3 linked regions of the Alloyangia pacifica genome follow. The protein of the gene in region 1 binds, or shares a complex with, the protein of each later gene. Links are inferred from orthologs where the notes say so. Each region holds a gene or a part of one and is shown in the gene's direction. Other genes may lie near its edges.

Region 1 (7,417 bases):
CAACTGATGGAAGAGGCGCAGAGCGCCGCGGCCAAGATTGCCGAGAAGTCGTTGCTCGCCTCGATTGCCGCCAAGCAGGCGGTGAACCGTGCCTTCGAGACCACGCTGGACGAGGGGTTGCTCTTCGAGCGCCGCCTGTTCCATTCGCTCTTTGCCACCGAGGACCAGAAAGAAGGCATGTCTGCCTTCCTCGAGAAGCGGACGCCGCAGTTCCGCGACCGCTGAGGCGATTGCATCGCATTCCGGGCCTGTCCCCGCGGGGACAGGCCTTTTTCATGCCCGGGCCACTCAGGACTGCAGCGGGCCGCGCGTCTGGCGGATCGCTTCCTGGATGGCGCGCCAGGTCTGCGCCTCCTCGGCGGCACCCCGGCGTTCGTTCTCGCGCACCTTTGCGGCGGCCTCGGCCTCGGCCCGGGCCCCATGCGCCCGGTAGAGCGCCTGTGCGGCCTCGTTGATCTGCATTGCGTTCATGGCTGACTCCTCCTTTCAGTCTGGAGTGTCCCGCGGCGAGGGCCGTGGGAGGGCGATCCTAGCCGATTCTCCCCCATTTCCCCAAGAAGTGCCGCTGGGGCCTTTGCAACCGGCGGAAAATGGGCTATGCGCCCCGCCTACATGCGTGTGATGCCCGCTCAGGCAAGAATCGGTCCGGCGACGACAGATCCGGGTCTGGTGGATATTGCACGTCCGAAATTCAGACCCAGGCCTTGTCGGCCACAGACACATAGGACCGATCATCATGGCAAATACGCCCCAGTCCAAGAAGCGCGCACGTCAGAACGAGAAGCGTTACGCCGTCAACAAGGCACGCCGTTCGCGCATCCGTACCTACCTGCGCAAAGTCGAGGAAGCGATCGCTTCGGGCGACAAGGACGCAGCCACCGCAGCTCTCGCCGCAGCTCAGCCCGAACTGATGCGCGGCGTGACCAAGGGTGTCTTCCACAAGAACACTGCTTCGCGCAAAATGTCGCGTCTCTCCTCGCGGGTGAAGTCGCTCGCCTGAGCACGTCAAGTGTCAGGCTGAAATGACACACTTAATAGGTGTGTGATCGAAAAGGCATCGCCATTGGTGGTGCCTTTTTTCATGACTCACACCATATTTTGAAGGCCGAGATTCTTTTTTCGGATTCCATTGAGTCAAGTTTGAAGTTCGGTTGCTGCTCTTCTCGGAACAGGAGTAATTTCATCGAGCGAGTCACGTCGCTGGGGGGACAGGCAATCGCGGATCACGCCACGGGAATCGTGGAAAGGTCTTCGTCGCTTCGGTCGTCTGATCAACAGATGCCGATTTCGGGATGATTTCATCCTGCCAGTCCAATTGTAAAATGGGTGAGTAGTGCGCCTTGCTGGGTCGCTTCGGGATGCTGGGAGTCCCGGGGAGTCCTTATGCGTGCTATGTCACTGGGACAGAGACTTCTCTTCCTGACTCATGCCGTTTCGGCATGGGGCCTGCATTTGCTCCCCATCGGTGGCTCAATTGGGCGCGTGTGTGTGTGTTGCCCAAAGGGACATAGGAAGAACCGGTGAAAAGACGGAGCGGGGATAAATGACGCAGGAACAATGGGGCGCGCTGCAAGACAGGCTGAGCAGCACGATCGGGGAAAACAACTACCGAACCTGGATCAAGCCCCTCGAATACAAAGGTCTGGAAGCCGACGGGGTGGCGGTCTTCCTAGCACCGACGAATTTTATTGGCACCTACGTGTCGCAGAATTTCGGGGACCTGCTGCTGTCGCAGATCTCCACGCTGGATTCGCAGGTTCGCCGCCTGCAATTCCGGGTCAGTAACGCGCCGCGTCCGGCAGCGGGCCGTCCGAGCCCGCGCCCGGTTTCGGCGCAGCCCGAGCAGCCGGCCCAGGCCAATGCGGCCAATGGCCAATCCGCACAGGGCGGAAGCGACCTGTTGCCGAGCGCGCCGCTCGATGCGCGCTTCACCTTCGATAATTTCATCGTCGGCAAGCCCAACGAGCTCGCCCATGCCGCCGCGCGCCGTGTGGCAGAGGCCGAAACCGTGACCTTCAACCCGCTATTCCTTTACGGCGGCGTTGGCCTCGGCAAGACGCACCTGATGCACGCGATCACCTGGGAGCTGCGCAACCGCCGCCCCGACCTGAACGTGCTCTACCTGTCGGCAGAGCAGTTCATGTACCGCTTCGTGCAGGCCCTGCGCGAGCGCCGCATGATGGACTTCAAGGAGCTGTTCCGCTCGGTCGACGTGCTTATGGTCGATGACGTGCAGTTCATCGCCGGCAAGGACTCGACGCAGGAAGAGTTCTTCCACACGTTCAACGCGCTGGTGGACCAGAACAAGCAGATCGTCATTTCGGCCGACCGCGCGCCGGACGAGATCAAGGACCTGGAGAACCGCATCCGCTCGCGCCTGCAGTCCGGCCTCGTGGTCGACCTCCACCCGACGGATTACGAACTGCGTCTCGGCATTCTGCAGTCGAAGGTCGACACCTATCGCAAGCAATACCCGTCGCTGCAGCTCGACGATGGCATCCTCGAGTTCCTGGCGCATCGCATTTCGACCAACGTGCGTGTGCTCGAAGGTGCGCTGACGCGCCTCTTCGCCTTTGCCTCACTGGTCGGCCAGCCCATCACCATGGAGCTGACGCAGGATTGCCTCGCCGACGTGCTGCGCGCCTCGGACCGCAAGATCTCGATCGAGGAGATTCAGCGCAAGGTGGCGGATCACTACAACATCCGCCTTTCCGATCTCATCGGCCCCAAGCGCGTACGCAACTTCGCGCGCCCGCGGCAGGTGGCGATGTACCTGTGCAAGCAGCTCACCGCCCGCTCGCTTCCCGAGATCGGCCGCCGCTTCGGCGGGCGCGACCACACGACGGTCATGCACGGGGTGAAGCGGATCGAGGAACTGCGCATGCAGGACAGCCAGATCGCCGACGACATCGAGCTTCTGCGCCGCGCGCTCGAAGCCTGAGACCGCACGACCACATTTGGGAACGGGGCTGCCCAAGGGCGGCCCCGCGGCCTTGACGCTGCAGGCAATCCGTCGGATCAATCTGCAAAAGAATTTGGAGCGGCTTCGCAGATGCGCCAAGCTGCCCCACCGGCCAACCGAGGGACAGGGCGATGAAAGTCAGCATTGAACGGGCGACGCTGCTCAAGGCAGTCAGCCAGGCACAATCTGTGGTCGAGCGCCGGAACACCATTCCGATCCTCGCCAATGTGCTGATCGAGGCCGAGGGCAACTCGGCCAGCTTCCGCGCCACCGATCTCGACATCGAAGTGCTCGACCGCGCCCCCGCGGTGGTCGAACAGGCCGGGGCCACCACCGTCTCGGCGGTGACCCTGCACGAGATCGTCCGCAAGCTGCCCGACGGCGCGCTGGTCCAGCTGACCGCCGACACTTCCGCCGGCCGGCTGACCGTGGCCGCAGGCCGCTCGAACTTCAGTCTCGCGACGCTGCCCAAGGAAGACTTCCCGGTCATGGCGTCGTCGGAATACTCGTCGAACTTCACCGCCAAGGCCGAAGTCCTGCGCAGGCTCTTCGACAAGTCGAAGTTCGCGATCTCGACCGAGGAAACGCGTTACTACCTCAACGGCGTGTACATGCATGTCGCCGAGAGCGAGGAGGGCCGGGTGCTGCGCTGCGTTGCCACCGACGGTCACCGCCTCGCCCGCATCGACGCGCCGCTGCCTGCTGGTGCAGAAGAGATGCCCGGTGTGATCGTGCCGCGCAAGACCGTGGGAGAGCTGCGCAAACTGCTCGAAGAGGACGACATGGACATCGCCGTGTCGGTCTCGGAAACCAAGGTGCGCTTCGCCACGCCCGATATCACGCTGACCTCCAAGGTCATTGACGGCACCTTCCCGGACTACTCGCGCGTCATCCCGATGAACAACACCCGCCGGCTCGAAGTCGACGCGGGCGAGTTCGCCAAGGCCGTCGATCGAGTGGCAACTGTCTCGTCGGAGCGCTCGCGCGCCGTGAAGCTGCAGCTCGACGAGGACCGGTTGATCCTCTCGGTCAATGCTCCCGACAGCGGTGCCGCCGAGGAAGAGCTGGCCGTGGCCTATGGGGATGAGCCGCTGGAGATCGGCTTCAACGCGAAATACCTGCTGGAGATCGCCAGCCAGGTGGACCGCGAGAACGCCGTCTTCATGTTCAACTCCTCGGGCGATCCGACCCTGATGCGCGAAGGCACCGACACGTCTGCCGTCTACGTAGTCATGCCAATGCGGGTCTGACGGCCCCGCCCTGAGCATCCGATATTCACTGAAAGGCAGGGGCTTTGCTTCTGCCTTTCGTGATTCCGGAAATACCCTCTTCCGCGGGACCCGTCCCCGCGCTACCGCCTGAGCCATGTCCCTGCATCTCACCCGCCTCACCCTCTCGCACTTCCGCTCGCACCGGGACGCCTCGATCGAGGTGGATGCGCGGCCGGTGGCGCTCTACGGGCCCAATGGCGCGGGCAAGACCAACCTGATCGAGGCGGTCTCGCTGTTCTCTCCGGGGCGGGGCATGCGCCGGGCCTCGGCGCAGGAGATGGTCCGCCGTCCCGAGGCGCTGGGGTGGAAGATCGAAGGGCTGCTGCAGACCGGCGACGCGCTGCACGAGATCAGTTTCCGCTCCGAGGCGGGGGCCGCCCGGCAGGTGCAGATCGACGGCAAGGCCGCGCCTCAGGTGGCCCTTGGCCGGATGGCGCGGGTGCTCTGGCTGATCCCCGCGATGGACCGGCTGTGGATCGAGGGGCCTGAAGGGCGGCGGCGTTTCCTTGACAGGATGACGCTGAGCTTCTTTCCCGACCACGCCGAACTGACGCTGGGTTACGAGAAGGCCATGCGGGAGCGCAACCGGCTGCTGCGCGACCAGGTGCGCGACGGCTTCTGGTACGCCGCCCTCGAAGGGCAGATGGCCGAGGCAGGAGCGGCGCTGCAGGCCAACCGCCGCGCGGCGCTGGCGCGGCTGGCCGAGGCACAGGCCGGGGCCGAGACGTCGTTTCCCGCCGCCGAGCTCGAGCTGTTGGACGCGGGCACGCCCATGCCCGAAGAGACTGCCGCGCTGCGCGCCGCGCTCGAGGCGAGCCGCCCACGTGACCTGGCCGCCGGGCGGACACTGGTCGGGCCGCACCGCGCCGACCTGCGCGGCACCTTCGCGGCCAAGGGCGTGCCCGCCGAGGAGTGTTCGACCGGTGAGCAGAAGGCGCTGCTGATCTCGCTCATCCTCGCCAACGCCCGCGCCTTGGCGCAGGAGACCGGCGCGGCGCCGATCCTGTTGCTCGACGAAGTCGCGGCGCATCTCGATGCGGGTCGCCGTGCGGCGCTCTACGACGAGATTTGCGCGCTCGGCGCGCAGGCCTGGATGACCGGCACCGGGCCGGAGCTTTTCGCCGAACTGGGAGCGCGCGCCCAGCACCTGGAAGTTACCGAACGGGATGGGCAATCATTGGTTGAAAACCGCGGCCTTTGACACCAAATCTTGTGTCAGCGGCGTGACAATCCTGCTTGAACACCGTATAAAACCAACAAAAATCATGAAGGATCGCGGCATGGCCGAACCGGCAAGCGCACAGCAGGAATACGGCGCGGATTCCATCAAAGTTCTCAAAGGCTTGGAGGCGGTCCGCAAACGCCCCGGCATGTACATTGGGGACACGGACGACGGATCGGGCCTGCACCACATGGTCTACGAGGTCGTGGACAATGGCATCGACGAGGCTCTGGCTGGTCACGCGGACTTTGTCCGGGTGAAAATCCACGCCGACAATTCGGTGTCGGTGCGCGACAACGGCCGTGGCATTCCCGTCGACCTTCACCAGGAAGAGGGCGTCTCGGCGGCCGAGGTCATCATGACCCAGCTGCACGCGGGCGGGAAGTTCGACCAGAACTCCTACAAGGTCTCGGGCGGTCTGCATGGCGTGGGCGTCTCGGTGGTAAACGCGCTGTCGGTCTGGCTGGAGCTGCGCATCTGGCGCAACGGCAAGGAGCATTACGCGCGCTTCGAGCATGGCGAGACGGTCGAGCATCTGCGCGTCGTCGGAGATGCCGAGGGCGAGCAGGGCACTGAGGTGCGTTTCCTGGCCTCGACCGGCACTTTCAGCAACCTCGACTACAGCTTCGAGACCCTCGAAAAGCGCCTGCGCGAACTGGCCTTCCTCAACTCGGGTGTGCGCATCATCCTCGAGGACGAGCGCCCCGCCGAGCCGCTGAAGACCGAGCTGCACTACGACGGCGGCGTGAAGGAGTTCGTGAAGTACCTCGACCGCTCCAAGCAACCGGTGATGACTGACCCGATCTACATGACCGGGGAGAAGGACGGCATCGGCGTCGAGATCGCCATGTGGTGGAACGACAGCTACCACGAGAACGTGCTGCCCTTCACCAACAACATTCCGCAGCGCGACGGCGGAACCCATGTCGCCGGCTTCCGCGGCGCGCTGACCCGCACCATCAACAACTACGCGCAGGCCTCGGGCATCGCCAAGAAGGAGAAGGTCTCTTTCACCGGTGACGACGCGCGCGAGGGGCTGACCTGCGTGCTCTCGGTGAAGGTGCCGGACCCGAAGTTCAGCTCGCAGACCAAGGACAAGCTGGTTTCCTCCGAGGTGCGGCCGGCGGTCGAGAGCCTGATGAACGAGCGCCTTGCCGAATGGTTCGAGGAGAACCCCAACGAGGCCAAGCAGATCGTCGGCAAGATCGTCGAGGCGGCGCTGGCCCGCGAAGCCGCGCGCAAGGCGCGCGAACTGACCCGCCGCAAGACCGCGATGGACGTGAACTACCTTGCCGGCAAGCTCAAGGACTGCTCTGAAAAGGATCCGTCGAAGACCGAACTGTTCATCGTCGAGGGTGACTCCGCAGGCGGTTCGGCCCAGACCGGGCGTGACCGGGGCACCCAGGCGATCCTGCCGCTGAAGGGCAAGATCCTCAACGTCGAGCGCGCGCGTTTCGACCGCATGCTCGGCAGCCAGGAGATCGGCAACCTGGTGATGGCGCTCGGCACCGGCATCGGCCGCGACGAGTTCAACATCTCCAAGCTGCGCTACCACAAGATCATCCTGATGACCGACGCCGACGTCGACGGTGCACACATCCGGACGCTGTTGCTGACCTTCTTCTACCGGCAGATGCCGGAGCTGATCGAGGGAGGCTATCTCTATATCGCGCAGCCGCCTCTCTATAAGGTGAGCCGCGGCAAGTCCGAGGTCTACGTAAAGGACCAGAACGCGCTCGACGAGTACCTGATCAACCAGGGCATCGACGGCGCCGGCCTGAAGCTCGGCAACGGCGAGGTGATCGCCGGGCAGGATCTAGTGCGGGTGATCGACGAGGCGCGCCAGCTCAAGCGCGTGCTCGACGCCTTCCCGACGCATTACCCGCGTCACATTCTCGAGCAGGCGGCGATCGCCGGCGGCTTCGTGCCCGGCGCGGTGGAATCGGACCTGCAGGGCGTTGC
Region 2 (7,484 bases), 870 kb from region 1 along the record:
CAGGACGTAGAGGCCGAGCAGGACGCCGAAACGGCGCGCGCCGGGTCGCCTGACCGCGACGATCACCCCCGTGGAGGCGCGATGGACGGCGTCGAGGGGCTGGACCCCTGCGAGCTCGGTCGGGGAGGCGCGCTGCGCCGCAATCTCCTCGGTGGTGCCGATGAAAAGCTGCATTCCCTCGCGCAGCCACCGCGACGGTTGACCTGAGACACCCCTTGCGGCCCGGGGCGGTGCCAATACCGCAACAAGATGCCATGGACAGAGCGCCTTGAGCGCTACTCGGCTCCGGCAAGGGACGACCCCTCGCCCGGTCCCGCGTTGCCGGTCCTTGCCCCCTTCGCAGCAGGTGACGGCCTTGTCGCCCTCGACGGCGCCCAGCTTCACAAAGCACTGCAGACGCACAAGGGTCAGGGGTCGCGGATCACGGGCCTCCTGGCGGACAGTCCCGCGCGCATCTCGCCGGATCTCTGCGGAAAAAACATGGCGGAGGCTGTGGGATTCGAACCCACGGGACCCGCAAAGGCCCAACGGTTTTCAAGACCGCCGCATTCGACCACTCTGCCAAACCTCCGGTTCGACCGACCTAGCCTGCTTCCCGCGATTCTAGAACAGGCTTTCCGGGAAAAACCGCCGATCACGGCTTTGATGGCTTTTCTTGACCTGCGCCACCCGCTACCATCCGCGAAAAAGCGGGATGTTCCGCTCCGTTTCCCAGCGCCGGTGGCGCAGCCCTCCGACAGCCAAGGCCCGGCGCCGCGGCAGGTCCGGCGTGGCAGACCCCGACCCAAGCGCGCCCTCGAAGCGCGCCGTGGCAAAGGAGCGCGCATCCCGCAAATCACGGACCGGGCCAGGCAGCCCGGAAGAGGGGATATCCGGCAAGGCGCGACAGACGCCACCGGTCAGGCGGGAATGCAGGGGGCATTATGACCAGAGCAAAGCGAACGCGGCCCATCATCGGACAGGGGGCCGCAAGAGGAACAGTCGTGGCACTGCTGACAACGCTCGCGCTCGGCGCCTGCAGCGAGTCGCAGATGCCTGGATTCCTGAAGGGCAAGGACAGCAGCGCTGGCGGGGCAGAGGTCTCGCGCGGGGCCGCCACGGCGGAACGCGACATCGAGGCGCCCGAGGTCTTCCAGACCACCGAGGCCGGACTTTGGGACGGGCGCCCCTCGCTTGGCGGCGTCTGGGTCGCGCATCCCGACGTCAGCGAACCCGAGCGGGTGATCATTCGCAACGAAAAGACCGGGCAGTTCGTCATCGGCGCGCTATTCCGCCGCGAGCGCATGAGCCCCGGACCGCGCCTGCAGGTCTCCTCCGACGCCGCCGCCGCCATCGGCATGCTCGCGGGCGAGCCGGTGAACCTCAACGTGGTCGCTCTGCGCCGCGAGGAGGGCCCGGCAGAACCCGAAGCTGGCACCGGCCCCGCCGGTGTCGAGGCCGCGACCCTGTCGGATGCGCCCGCGGTCGAGGCAAGCACGCTCGACCCGGTGACCGCCTCCGCCGCCGCAGCGATCGACGCGGCCCCCACAACCCCGGCGCCCGCACCCAGCGCGACACCCGCAGCCGCCGCGCCCAAGGCACCCGCGTCCCCCGCGCCGACGCAGGCCACGTCGCTGTCGCGCCCCTACGTGCAGATCGGCATTTTCAGCGTCGAGACGAACGCCGAGAACACCGCCACCGCGATGCGACAGGCCGGCATGGTGCCGACCGTCAAGAAGCAGAGCAGCTCGGGCAAGACCTTCTGGCGGGTGCTGGTCGGCCCCGCCGCCGACAAGGCCGAGCTCGACGCGCTGCTGACCAAGATCAAGGGCACCGGCTTCTCGGATGCCTACGCCGTCAAGAACTGACCGGAGCCATAGAGAGGATCCGCCCATGCGCCGCCTGAAAAGCCCCCTTTCGAGCCTGCCCCTGCGCCGCCTTCTGGCCGGCGCGGCCACCGCAGCGCTGCTTGCCAGCGGTGCACAGGCCTTTGATACCAGCGCCCGTGCCGCCTTTGTGCTGGATTACACCACCGGCACCGTGCTGCTGGCCAAGGATGCCGACACGGCCGTCCCGCCCGCCTCCATGTCCAAGCTGATGACGCTCTACATGGCCTTCGAGGCGATCCGCGACGGCCGGCTCAAGCTCGACGAGGAGCTGCCTGTCTCCGAGCACGCGATGTCCTACGGCGGCTCGACCATGTTCCTCGACACAACCGACCGGGTGAAGGTCGAGGACCTGCTGCGCGGCATCATCGTGCTCTCGGGCAACGACGCCTGTGCGGTGATCGCCGAGGCGCTCTCGCCCAACGGCACCGAGGCCGGTTTCGCCGACCTCATGACCCGCCGCGCGCAGCAGCTCGGGATGACCAACTCCAGCTTCGCCAACGCTTCGGGCTGGCCGGCGCAGGGCCACGTGATGTCGATGCGCGACCTGACGCTTCTGGCGCGGCACATCATCGAGGACTTCCCCGAGTTCTACCCGATCTTCTCGGAAAAGCAGTTCGCCTTCGACGGTCGCGCGCCGCAGAACGTGCGCAACCGCAACCCGCTGCTACGCCTCGACATCGGCGCTGATGGCCTTAAGACCGGCCACACCTCGGAAGCGGGCTACGGCCTTGTCGGCTCGGCCAAGCAGGGTGACCGCCGGGTGATCTTTGCCATCTCCGGGCTCGAGAGCGAACGCGCCCGCGCCGAGGAGAGCGAGTCCATCGTCAACTGGGCCTTCCGCCAATTCGCCGAGCGCAAGCTCGTCGAGAAGGGCAAGGAAGTGGCCCGCGCACAGGTCTTCCTTGGCAACACCGAGACCGTCGGCCTCGTGGCACGCGATGACATCGAGATGCTGATCCCGGTGACCCCGGGCACCGAGCTTGGCGCCGAGGTCGTCTATACCGGCCCGCTCAAGGCGCCGATCACCGCCGGGCAGCAGCTCGCAGAGCTGATCATCACCCCCGAAGGGCTGCCCGAGCACCGTGTGCCGCTGTTTGCCGCCGAGGACGTCCCCTCCAGCGGGTTCGTCAAGCGCATGATGGTGGTCAGCAGCAACCTGATCGGCCGCCTGCAGACCCCCGCCGCCTCGCCGGAGGCCATGTGACCAAGCCAGAAGGCGGGGCCCAGCCGAAGGGCCTCTTCATCAGCTTCGAAGGCATCGACGGCTCTGGCAAGTCCACCCAGGCGCGGCGGCTGCACGTCGATCTGCTGGCCGAGGGGCGGCAGGCGGTGCTCACCCGCGAGCCCGGCGGCTCGCCGGGCGCGGAGGAGATCCGCGCCCTGGTGCTGCAGGGCGATCCCGACCGCTGGTCCGCCGAGACCGAGCTGCTGCTTTTCACCGCCGCCCGCCGCGATCACCTCGAGCGGCTGATCCGCCCTGCCCTCGAGATGGGGAAGATGGTGATCTGCGATCGCTTCGCCGACAGCAGCCGCATGTATCAGGGCCTCTCTCGTGGCGATCTGCGCGACAAGGTCGATGCGCTGCACGAGCTAATGATCGGCACCGAGCCTGACCTCACCTTCCTCATCGACATGGACCCGGAGGCGGGCCTTGCGCGCGCCAAGGCCCGCGCCACCGCGGAAGAGCGCTTCGAGGACTTCGGCCTGGCGCTGCAGGAGCGCATGCGCGCGGGCTACCTTGCGCTGGCTGGGGAGTTCCCCGAGCGCTTCATCGTGATCGACGGCAACCGCCCGCAGGACGAGGTGGCCGCCGACATCCGTGCCCGACTGAATGAGCGGTGCCCGGCATGAGTGCCGAAGAGGAAATCCCCGAGGCCGATAGGATCGAAGGCGCCCCGCATCCGCGCGAGACCTTCACGATTTATGGCCAGGACCGGGCGCAGGAAGATTTCCTCACCGCCTTCACCTCGGGCCGGCTGCATCACGGCTGGCTGATCACCGGGCCGCGCGGGCTCGGCAAGGCGACGCTGGCCTGGACCATCGCGCGCTTCCTGCTGGCCACGCCCGAGGACGACGGTGGGCTCTTCGGCGCGCCGCCCCCGCCCAGCGATCTGCGCATCGACCCCGAGCACCCGGTGGCACACCGCGTGCACGCGCTTTCCGAGCCGCGGCTGCACCTGCTGCGCCGGGGCTGGGATCCGAAGACCAAGAAGCTGCGCAGCGTCATCACCGTCGAAGAAGTGCGCGCGCTGAAACGGTTCTTCTCGCTGTCGTCGGCCGACGGCGGGCGCCGCGTGGTGATCATCGACAGTGCCGACGAGATGAACCCCAACGCGGCCAACGCCATCCTCAAGCTGCTCGAGGAGCCGCCCGCCAATACCGTGCTGCTGATGGTCAGCCACCAGCCCTCGCGCCTCCTGCCGACGATCCGCTCGCGCTGCCGCGAGCTGCGGCTCTCGCCGCTGCAGCCGGAGGCCATGGCGCGCGCGCTCGACCAGGCCGGGGCGCAGGTGGCGCCGCAGGAAGCCGCTGCGCTGGCGGAGCTCTCCGCCGGCTCGGTCGGCGAGGCGCTGCGGCTGCTCAATCTCGGCGGGCTGAAGCTCTATGCCGATCTCGTGTCGCTGGCGGACACCCTGCCCCGGCTCGACCGGCCGCGCGCCATCGCGCTTGGCGAAAGCACCGCCGGACGCGGCCAGGAAGCGCGGCTCGACTTGATGCTGACGCTGGCGGACCGGCTGATGGCCCGCCTTGCTCGTGCCGGGGTCACCGGCATGGCGCCGCGCGCCGAGGCCGCCCCGCAGGAGGCAGAGGTGTTGAAGCGCCTCGCCCCCCACCCCGCCGCCGGACGGGCCTGGGCGCAGCTCGCACAGGACGCCGGCGAGCGCGCCCGCCACGCGCGGGCGGTGAACGTCGATCCCGCGGCGCTGGTGCTCGATCTTTTGCTGCAGCTGCGCAAGGTGGACTAAGCTCTGCGGTCGGGGGCCAAGTGGCCCCGCGTGGCAAGCGCCAGGCTGCCACGAAAGCGGGAGGCGCTGCTCTCGCCGCGCCTCCCGCTGGAAATGCCTTCCTGAAAGACCCGCGGGTGACGGGTTGCAGGGTCAGACCGCGCCCTTGGCGATCAACTCCTGCGCCAGCTTGGCGTAGGCCTGCGCCATAACGCCGTCACCAAGCGCCACGGGCGCGCCGCCGTCCCCCGCGAGGCGGGTGTCGAGGTCGATCGGCAGCTGCGCCAGAACCGGCAGGTTCAACCGCGCCGCCTCGGCCGCGACGCCGCCATGTCCGAAGATATGGCTCTCGAGGCCGCAGCCCGGGCAGACGAAGGCAGACATGTTCTCGATCATCCCCAGCACCGGCACGTTCAGCGTCGCAAAGGCGTCGAGCGCCTTCTTGGCATCGATCAGCGCCACGTCCTGTGGCGTGGAGACGACGATGGCGCCGTCGAGCTCGGACTTCTGACCCAGCGAGAGCTGCACGTCACCGGTCCCCGGCGGCAGGTCGATGAGCAGCACGTCGAGCTCGCCCCACTCTACCTGCATCAGCATCTGCTGCAGCGCCCCCATCAGCATCGGGCCGCGCCAGACCACCGCCTTGTCCTCGGGCAGCATGAAGCCGATGGACATGAGGGTAACGCCATGCGCCTCGAGCGGGATGATCGTCTTGCCGTCGGGCGAGGCCGGGCGCTTCGAGACGCCGAACATCCGGGGCTGCGACGGGCCATGGATGTCGGCATCCAGCAGACCGACCGTCTTGCCCGCGCGCGCCAGCGCCACCGCGAGGTTGGAGGAAACCGTCGATTTGCCGACCCCGCCCTTGCCCGAGCCGATGGCGATAAGCTTCTTCACCCCGGGCGGGATCATGCGACCCTGCTGCGGCTTGGCGTGGCCGCCGAGTTTCAGCGAGGGCGCCTTGGGGGCCTGGGTCGGCGCAGAGAGCACGACCGAGGCAGTCTCCACCCCGGGCAGTTCGGCGATGCGCGCCTCGAGCATGGCGCGGAAGCCCTCCATCTGGCGGGCGATCTCGGGGCTCGGCGCCTCGATCACGAAGGCCACCTGCCCGGACTCGACGCGCATCGCTCGAATCATGTCACGCGAGATCAGAGTCCCCCCGCCGGGCAGATCGAAGCTGCCAAGCAGCTCGGTGATGGCGTCGGACAATTGGGTCATGGTCACTTCCTTTCCTCGGGCGCATGCCACCCTTGCGTCACCTTGCGCCAGGCGCAAACCGCAGACATGGTCCGCCCAAATCTTGTGCGCGAGCCCGCATGTTTGCGCAATCCAAAGCGCTTTTTCCCATGCATTTCGCGCATAGCGGCATTGAACCCTCCCGGGATTGTGCAACCGCAGCATCTGGCCCATCTATGGGTCAACGAAAGACAGACGCAACCCTCCAGCCACACGGGTACAGACGCAAATGGCATACGCAACCGACACCACCCGCATCGCAGGCCGCTCCGAAGGACTCGTCGAGCGCTTCCGCACTGCCCTCGCTCGTCGCCGCCTGTACAAGCAGACCTTCAGCGAGCTGTCCGCGCTGAGCAACCGCGAACTGGGCGATCTTGGGCTGCACCGCTCGATGATCCGCCGGATCGCCTACCAGGCCGCCTACGAGGCATAAGAATTCGAACACGTCCCGGCTCTCTCCTCCTCCCTGAGCCGGTTCGTTACGGCGGTGACCTCTCTCCTCCTCCCTGAGGTCACCGCCACACGAACAAGGGCCGCAAGGCCTAGACATCGACAGCCCCTCTCCTCCTCCCTGGGGCATCGATACAGCGGCGATCTCTCTCCTCCTCCCTGAGATCGCCGCACCAGATACCGGGGCTTCCTGCCAAAGGTCGCCCCAGAACTTCGGAGCCCCTCTCCTCCTCCCTGGGGCGTCGATGCAGCGGCGGTCTCTCTCCTCCTCCCTGAGACCGCCGCACCAGATACCGGGGCTTCCTGCCAAAGGTCGCCCCAGAACTTCGGAGCCCCTCTCCTCCTCCCTGGGGCGTCGATGCAGCGGCGGTCTCTCTCCTCCTCCCTGAGACCGCCGCACCAGATAACGGGGCGCCTGACAAAGGCCGCTCCAGAAGCTTCGGAGCCCCTCTCCTCCTCCCTGGGGCGTCGATGCAGCGGCGATCTCTCTCCTCCTCCCTGAGATCGCCGCACCCTACATAGGGCCTGTCTCGGGCCCGCCCGGATCGGAAGCCCCTCTTCTCCTCCTCCTCGGGCTTTCGTGACACGGAACGGCGGTGCCTCTCCTCCTCCCTGGCACCGCCGTTTTCCGTTTCCCACTCCCGCCAAGTTGCCCCGCGCCGAAAAGCGCGCCCCGCCACGCCCCTCCGGGCGCAAGCGGCGCTTTCCCTTTGCCGAGCCTTTCGGTAGGAGGGTTCGGACAACAGCACAAAGCAGGCATGGGAACGCAGCCATGGCGATGGAAAAGACCTTCAACGCGGCCGAGGCCGAGGCGCGCATCTACAAGGCGTGGGAAGACAGCGGAGCCTTCAAGGCCGGGGCCAACGCCTCGCGCGATGAAAGCTTCTGCATCATGATCCCGCCCCCGAACGTGACCGGCTCGCTGCACATGGGCCACGCGTTCAACAACACGCTGCAGGACATCCTCGTGCGCTGGCACCGGATG
Region 3 (4,226 bases), 130 kb from region 1 along the record:
GCCCTTGTGACCTTTCATTCAAGCGCCGGGCGCACCCGCGTGGCCAGCAGCTTCAAGGCACCGGTGACCACCCAGCCCGACGTTGCCGAGCAGGTGCTCGTCTCGCGCGCCCGTGCGCTGCTCGATCGCAATGACGCTTTGATGGCGCGTACGCCGCCCCTGCCGTCGGAGAGGGTGCGGCGCCCGCGCGAAGTGGCGCTGCAGCGGGCGAGGCCGGGCTGGCTGTCGCTGTTCCGCGCTGCCTGACATCTTGGCACCGCGCGCGGGGTGATGCCGTCACCTGGCGGCGCGGCTGTCCATGTAGCGGCGCAGGACAGCGCGGAAATGCGGGATGGCATCCTCGCGGGAGATGAACTCCTCGGGGGGCATCATCATCCAGCCTTCGCCCTCGCCGCCCCAGACCACATCTCGAGCGAGTTCGGCGGGCAAATGTGCCGCGTAGTACCACAGGCCGTCGTGCAGCTGCTCCCAGCTCACCGCGTCGGGGGGAAGATCGAGCCCGATTTCCTCGACCGTCTCGCGCAGGGCGCATTCGAGACCGGTCTCGCCGGGCTCGCGTGTGCCGCCGGGGAAGTCGAGATAGCCGGGCCAAGGGATGCCTTCGGTATGGTCGCGCCGCAGGATCAGCAGATCGCTGCCGAGAAAGAGGATGAGCTTGGCGCCTCTAAATTCCATCATGTCTCCGGGCAATGGCACTGCTACTGGGGAAGGCTTATAGTGCCGAGGTAACACCTGTTGCCGGAATTGCCACCCATGCCCGCGCTTTGCCGCGATTGCCTCGCCGAATTCGAACACGGAACGCGCTGCCCGAACTGCGGACGCCCTCGGATCGTGCGCCATGACGAGCTTTGGGACCTTTCGATCGCGCACATGGATTGCGACGCCTTCTACGCCACGGTGGAGAAACGCGAAAATCCCGAACTGGCCGACAAGCCTGTGATCGTCGGAGGCGGCAAGCGCGGGGTGGTCTCGACCGCCTGTTATGTCGCGCGCATTCGCGGTGTGCGCTCAGCGATGCCGATGTTCCAGGCGCTGAAGCTCTGCCCCGACGCGGTGGTCGTCAAGCCGCGGATGGAGCTTTATGTCGAGGTCTCGCGGCAGATACGCGCGCTGATGGAGGAGCTGACCCCCTCCATCGAGCCGCTGTCGCTGGACGAGGCCTTTCTCGATCTCACCGGCACGGCGCGGCTGCATGGTCACCCGCCGGCGGTGATGATGGCGCGGCTTGTAAAGCGCATGCGCGAAGAGCTGGGCGTCACAGGATCGCTCGGACTTTCTCACAACAAGTTCCTCGCCAAGATCGCCTCGGATCTCGACAAGCCGCACGGGTTTTCGGTGATCGGCAAGGCGGAGACGGCGGAGTTTTTGCGCCCGAAGTCGGTACGCATGATCTGGGGGGTCGGCATGGCTTCGCAGGAGGCGCTGGAGCGCGCGGGGATCCGCACCTTCGAGGACCTGCTGCGCTGGGAGCAGCGCGATCTGATCGCGCGCTTCGGCTCGATGGGGCAGCGGCTCTACCATCTCGCCCGAGGTGAGGACACGCGGAGGGTGATGCGCAACGCGCCGATCAAGTCGATTTCGAACGAGACCACCTTCAATGAGGACACCGGCGATCACGACCTGCTCGACGGGCATCTGTGGCGGATGTGCGAGAAGGTCGCGGACAGGGCCAAGGCCAAGGCGCTGGCAGGGCGGGTGGTGACGCTTAAGGTCAAGCGGTCGGACTTCAAGCTGATCACCCGGCGCCAGTCACTGGGCGATGCCACGCAGATGGCGGACCGTATCTACCGCGTGGCCCGGGGTATGCTCGACGGGCTGGAGCGGCAGGGCCCGTGGCGGCTTTTGGGGGCGGGGATATCCGAGCTTGTGAGCGCCGAGCAGGCGGACCGTGGGGGTGATCTGCTGGACCCGGACGCCGGCAAGCGCGCGGCGGCGGAGCGGGCCACAGATGCGATCCGCGCCCGCTTCGGCGATACGGCGATCGTCAAAGGCCGGGCGCTGCGCTGAGCTCAGCTGCCGCGGCTCAGAAGCTCGTCCTCTTCGTCCTCTGGATCATAGCCGAGCGCCTCCAGCCCGGCCTCGAGGTTGTCGGCCAGATGCGGCGTGCCGATCAGGTAGTCGGCGGTCGGGGTGGAGGCTTCCGAGAGGGCGGTGCGGTAAGCCTCACCCCATTCGTCGGCATCGAAGGCCTCGCGGCCGATCCACATCACCGCGACCAGCGCGGCCTGTTCCTCTTCGCTCATGCGGTCGATGAAGCCGCGCAACTCGCCCTCGGCCCGGTCAATCTCGCGGGCCATCAGGATCACGGCGGCAACCGTGCGGACGCTGATTTCTTCCATGGCGCGTCTCCTTTCGTCCCACACACCATGGCGAGAAGCGTACACCCCGACCTTGATCTGCGACAAGAAGCTCGTGGCCGGGAACGGAGGGTCAGTAGGGAAGCAGCAGGGCGCGGCCGAGCACGTCGAGCGCGCTCTCGGCGAGCTGCTCGTGCACGGCGCTGCGTTCCTCGGCGGTGCTGCCGCAGAGCGCCGGATCGCCGCCTTCCTCTTCCAGCAGCTTGGCACCGCCGGGGGTGCAGAGGGCGAAGAGATCGTAAAGATCGGCGCCCTCCAGCGGCAGCACCTCGATGCCGGCCTGGGCGGCGAGACGTGCCTCGCCCGGGGCGGGTTCGTCGAGGCCGAAGATCGTCATCTGGGCGCCGCGCTCGGCCAAGCTGGCGGCGCGAAACTCGGCGAGATACTCGGGCGCAATGGCCAGGACCGCGCGCACCCGTGGATCCTGCCGGGACAGGGTCAGGGCCTGCGGGTCGACACTCGCGGGATCGATGCCGCCGGAGGCAAACCACTCGCAGTCCGTCGAAGGATGCGCCGTCCAGCAATTGCGCGCATAGGCGCCCTCATCGATCATGCCGCCGGCGAGCATCATCGCCGCGGTGCCGCCGAGCGCCACGCCGGCGACCGCCACACGGGTCTCGTCGATGCGCATCTGCCAGTCGGGATCGTTGAGCAGCAGGTCGAGCGCCTGCCCCAGCTCCGCCGGGCGGCGCCAGATCTCGCCGAGCGCGGTGGCCGGATCGCGCGGGCGCTGGCCACTTACCTCGGCGACAATATAGCCGCCCTCGGCCAGCCGCGCGGCAAGCCAGGCGCCGCTCTGCTCGGACGAGCGCCGCCCGCCGTGCGAGAGAAGAACCAGCGGCAGCTTTCCAGGAAGCGGCGAGGCCTCGCGCTGCGCGGGGGTGCCTTCGAAGACGGCGTTGCGGCCGACCAGTTCCGAGGCGCCGCCGCCGGTCTGCGCGGGATACCAGATGGTCATCGACACGCCGCGGCCAAAGTTCGCCTCTGGGCGGATCATGCTGCTGACCCCGACACCGGTCTTGTCGCCCGCGGCATGGCCGGGAACTGCAAGAAGGGCCGCAAGCGCGAGGCCGGTCAGGCGGGCAAGCATCCGATTTTCCTTGGCGAGTCGGTCGAAAAGTCAGGTCTGCCGTGGCAATGGCACGATACGCCCCTCGGGCGCCAGATCTTCAAAATCAAAATTGTCGAGTTTTTGAGCACGTCGGCCCGCTTTCTCGGCGCTGATGCGGATTTCCGAAAGATCCCGTGCAGCCATGCCGAAGTGACGGTCAAGGTTCTCGACCCGGCCTTCGAGACGCTCGATGTCCTGATGCAGCAGGCCAAGTTCGCGGCGGATCGCCCCGGCCTGTTCGCGCATGCGGGCATCCTTGAGCACCGCGCGCAGGGTGTTCAGCGTCGCCATGCAGGTGGTCGGCGAGACGATCCAGACCCGCAGCGAAAAGCCCTCGCGCACCACCTCGGGGAAGCTGGCGTGCAGCTCGGCGTAGACCGCTTCGGAGGGCAGGAACATGAGCGCGCTGTCGGCGGTCTCGCCGTCGAGAATGTAGCGGTCCGAAATGTCGCGCAGGTGCTTGCGCACCGAGATGCGGAAGGCCTGCGAGGCGCGCTGCTTGCCCTCGGGCGTCTCGGCGCGGCGCAGCATCTCGTAGGCCTCGAGCGGGAACTTGGCGTCGATGACGATATGGCCCGGCGGCTCGGGCAGCTTGATCAGGCAATCGGCGCGGCGCCCGTTCGAAAGCGTCGCCTGCATCGTATAGCTGTCGGGAGGAAGCGCTTTCGAGACGATGTCGTTGAGCTGGATTTCCCCAAAGGCGCCGCGGGTCTGCTTGTTCGACAGGATGTCCTGCAGCGACAGCACGTCGCCCGAGA

The links.
Region 2: the proteins of dnaN (region 1) and CEW88_RS05120 are in contact, whole or in part, in a cryo-EM structure (PDB 8GIZ), measured with the Escherichia coli proteins. The link is inferred for Alloyangia pacifica from one-to-one orthologs.
Region 3: the proteins of dnaN (region 1) and CEW88_RS01455 are in contact, whole or in part, in a solved structure (PDB 1OK7), measured with the Escherichia coli proteins. The link is inferred for Alloyangia pacifica from one-to-one orthologs.

Annotation. Positions count from the first base shown.
Region 1 is NZ_CP022189.1:187,562-194,978, forward strand. The notes cover bases 2,221-5,152. They hold dnaN (DNA polymerase III subunit beta), read left to right. Parts: upstream 2,221-3,093; coding sequence 3,094-4,212; downstream 4,213-5,152. Other genes in these bases: dnaA (chromosomal replication initiator protein DnaA), read left to right, coding at 2,221-2,941; recF (DNA replication/repair protein RecF), read left to right, coding at 4,328-5,152. Also shown: CEW88_RS00850 (enoyl-CoA hydratase), read left to right, coding at 1-225; CEW88_RS00855 (hypothetical protein), read right to left, coding at 289-471; rpsT (30S ribosomal protein S20), read left to right, coding at 737-1,000; more of dnaA, read left to right, coding at 1,544-2,220; more of recF, read left to right, coding at 5,153-5,434; gyrB (DNA topoisomerase (ATP-hydrolyzing) subunit B), read left to right, coding at 5,514-7,417. UniProt on the Escherichia coli protein: Confers DNA tethering and processivity to DNA polymerases and other proteins. Acts as a clamp, forming a ring around DNA (a reaction catalyzed by the clamp-loading complex) which diffuses in an ATP-independent manner freely and bidirectionally along dsDNA.
Region 2 is NZ_CP022189.1:1,056,047-1,063,530, reverse strand. The notes cover bases 2,776-5,774. They hold CEW88_RS05120 (DNA polymerase III subunit delta'), read left to right. Parts: upstream 2,776-3,715; coding sequence 3,716-4,834; downstream 4,835-5,774. Other genes in these bases: CEW88_RS05115 (Mrp/NBP35 family ATP-binding protein), read right to left, coding at 4,967-5,774; tmk (dTMP kinase), read left to right, coding at 3,069-3,719; CEW88_RS05130 (D-alanyl-D-alanine carboxypeptidase family protein), read left to right, coding at 2,776-3,072. Outside these bases: CEW88_RS05145 (response regulator transcription factor), read left to right, coding at 1-207; CEW88_RS05135 (SPOR domain-containing protein), read left to right, coding at 924-1,847; more of CEW88_RS05130, read left to right, coding at 1,873-2,775; more of CEW88_RS05115, read right to left, coding at 5,775-6,031; CEW88_RS05110 (DUF1127 domain-containing protein), read left to right, coding at 6,279-6,482; CEW88_RS05105 (valine--tRNA ligase), read left to right, coding at 7,272-7,484. UniProt on the Escherichia coli protein: Part of the beta sliding clamp loading complex, which hydrolyzes ATP to load the beta clamp onto primed DNA to form the DNA replication pre-initiation complex.
Region 3 is NZ_CP022189.1:316,831-321,056, forward strand. Bases 1-2,880 are described here. They hold CEW88_RS01455 (DNA polymerase IV), read left to right. Parts: upstream 1-753; coding sequence 754-2,007; downstream 2,008-2,880. Other genes in these bases: CEW88_RS01445 (hypothetical protein), read left to right, coding at 1-246; CEW88_RS01450 (NUDIX domain-containing protein), read right to left, coding at 277-678; CEW88_RS01460 (DUF3775 domain-containing protein), read right to left, coding at 2,010-2,339; CEW88_RS01465 (alpha/beta hydrolase family protein), read right to left, coding at 2,431-2,880. In the rest of the region: more of CEW88_RS01465, read right to left, coding at 2,881-3,447; CEW88_RS01470 (DNA recombination protein RmuC), read right to left, coding at 3,478-4,226. UniProt on the Escherichia coli protein: Poorly processive, error-prone DNA polymerase involved in translesion repair and untargeted mutagenesis. Copies undamaged DNA at stalled replication forks, which arise in vivo from mismatched or misaligned primer ends.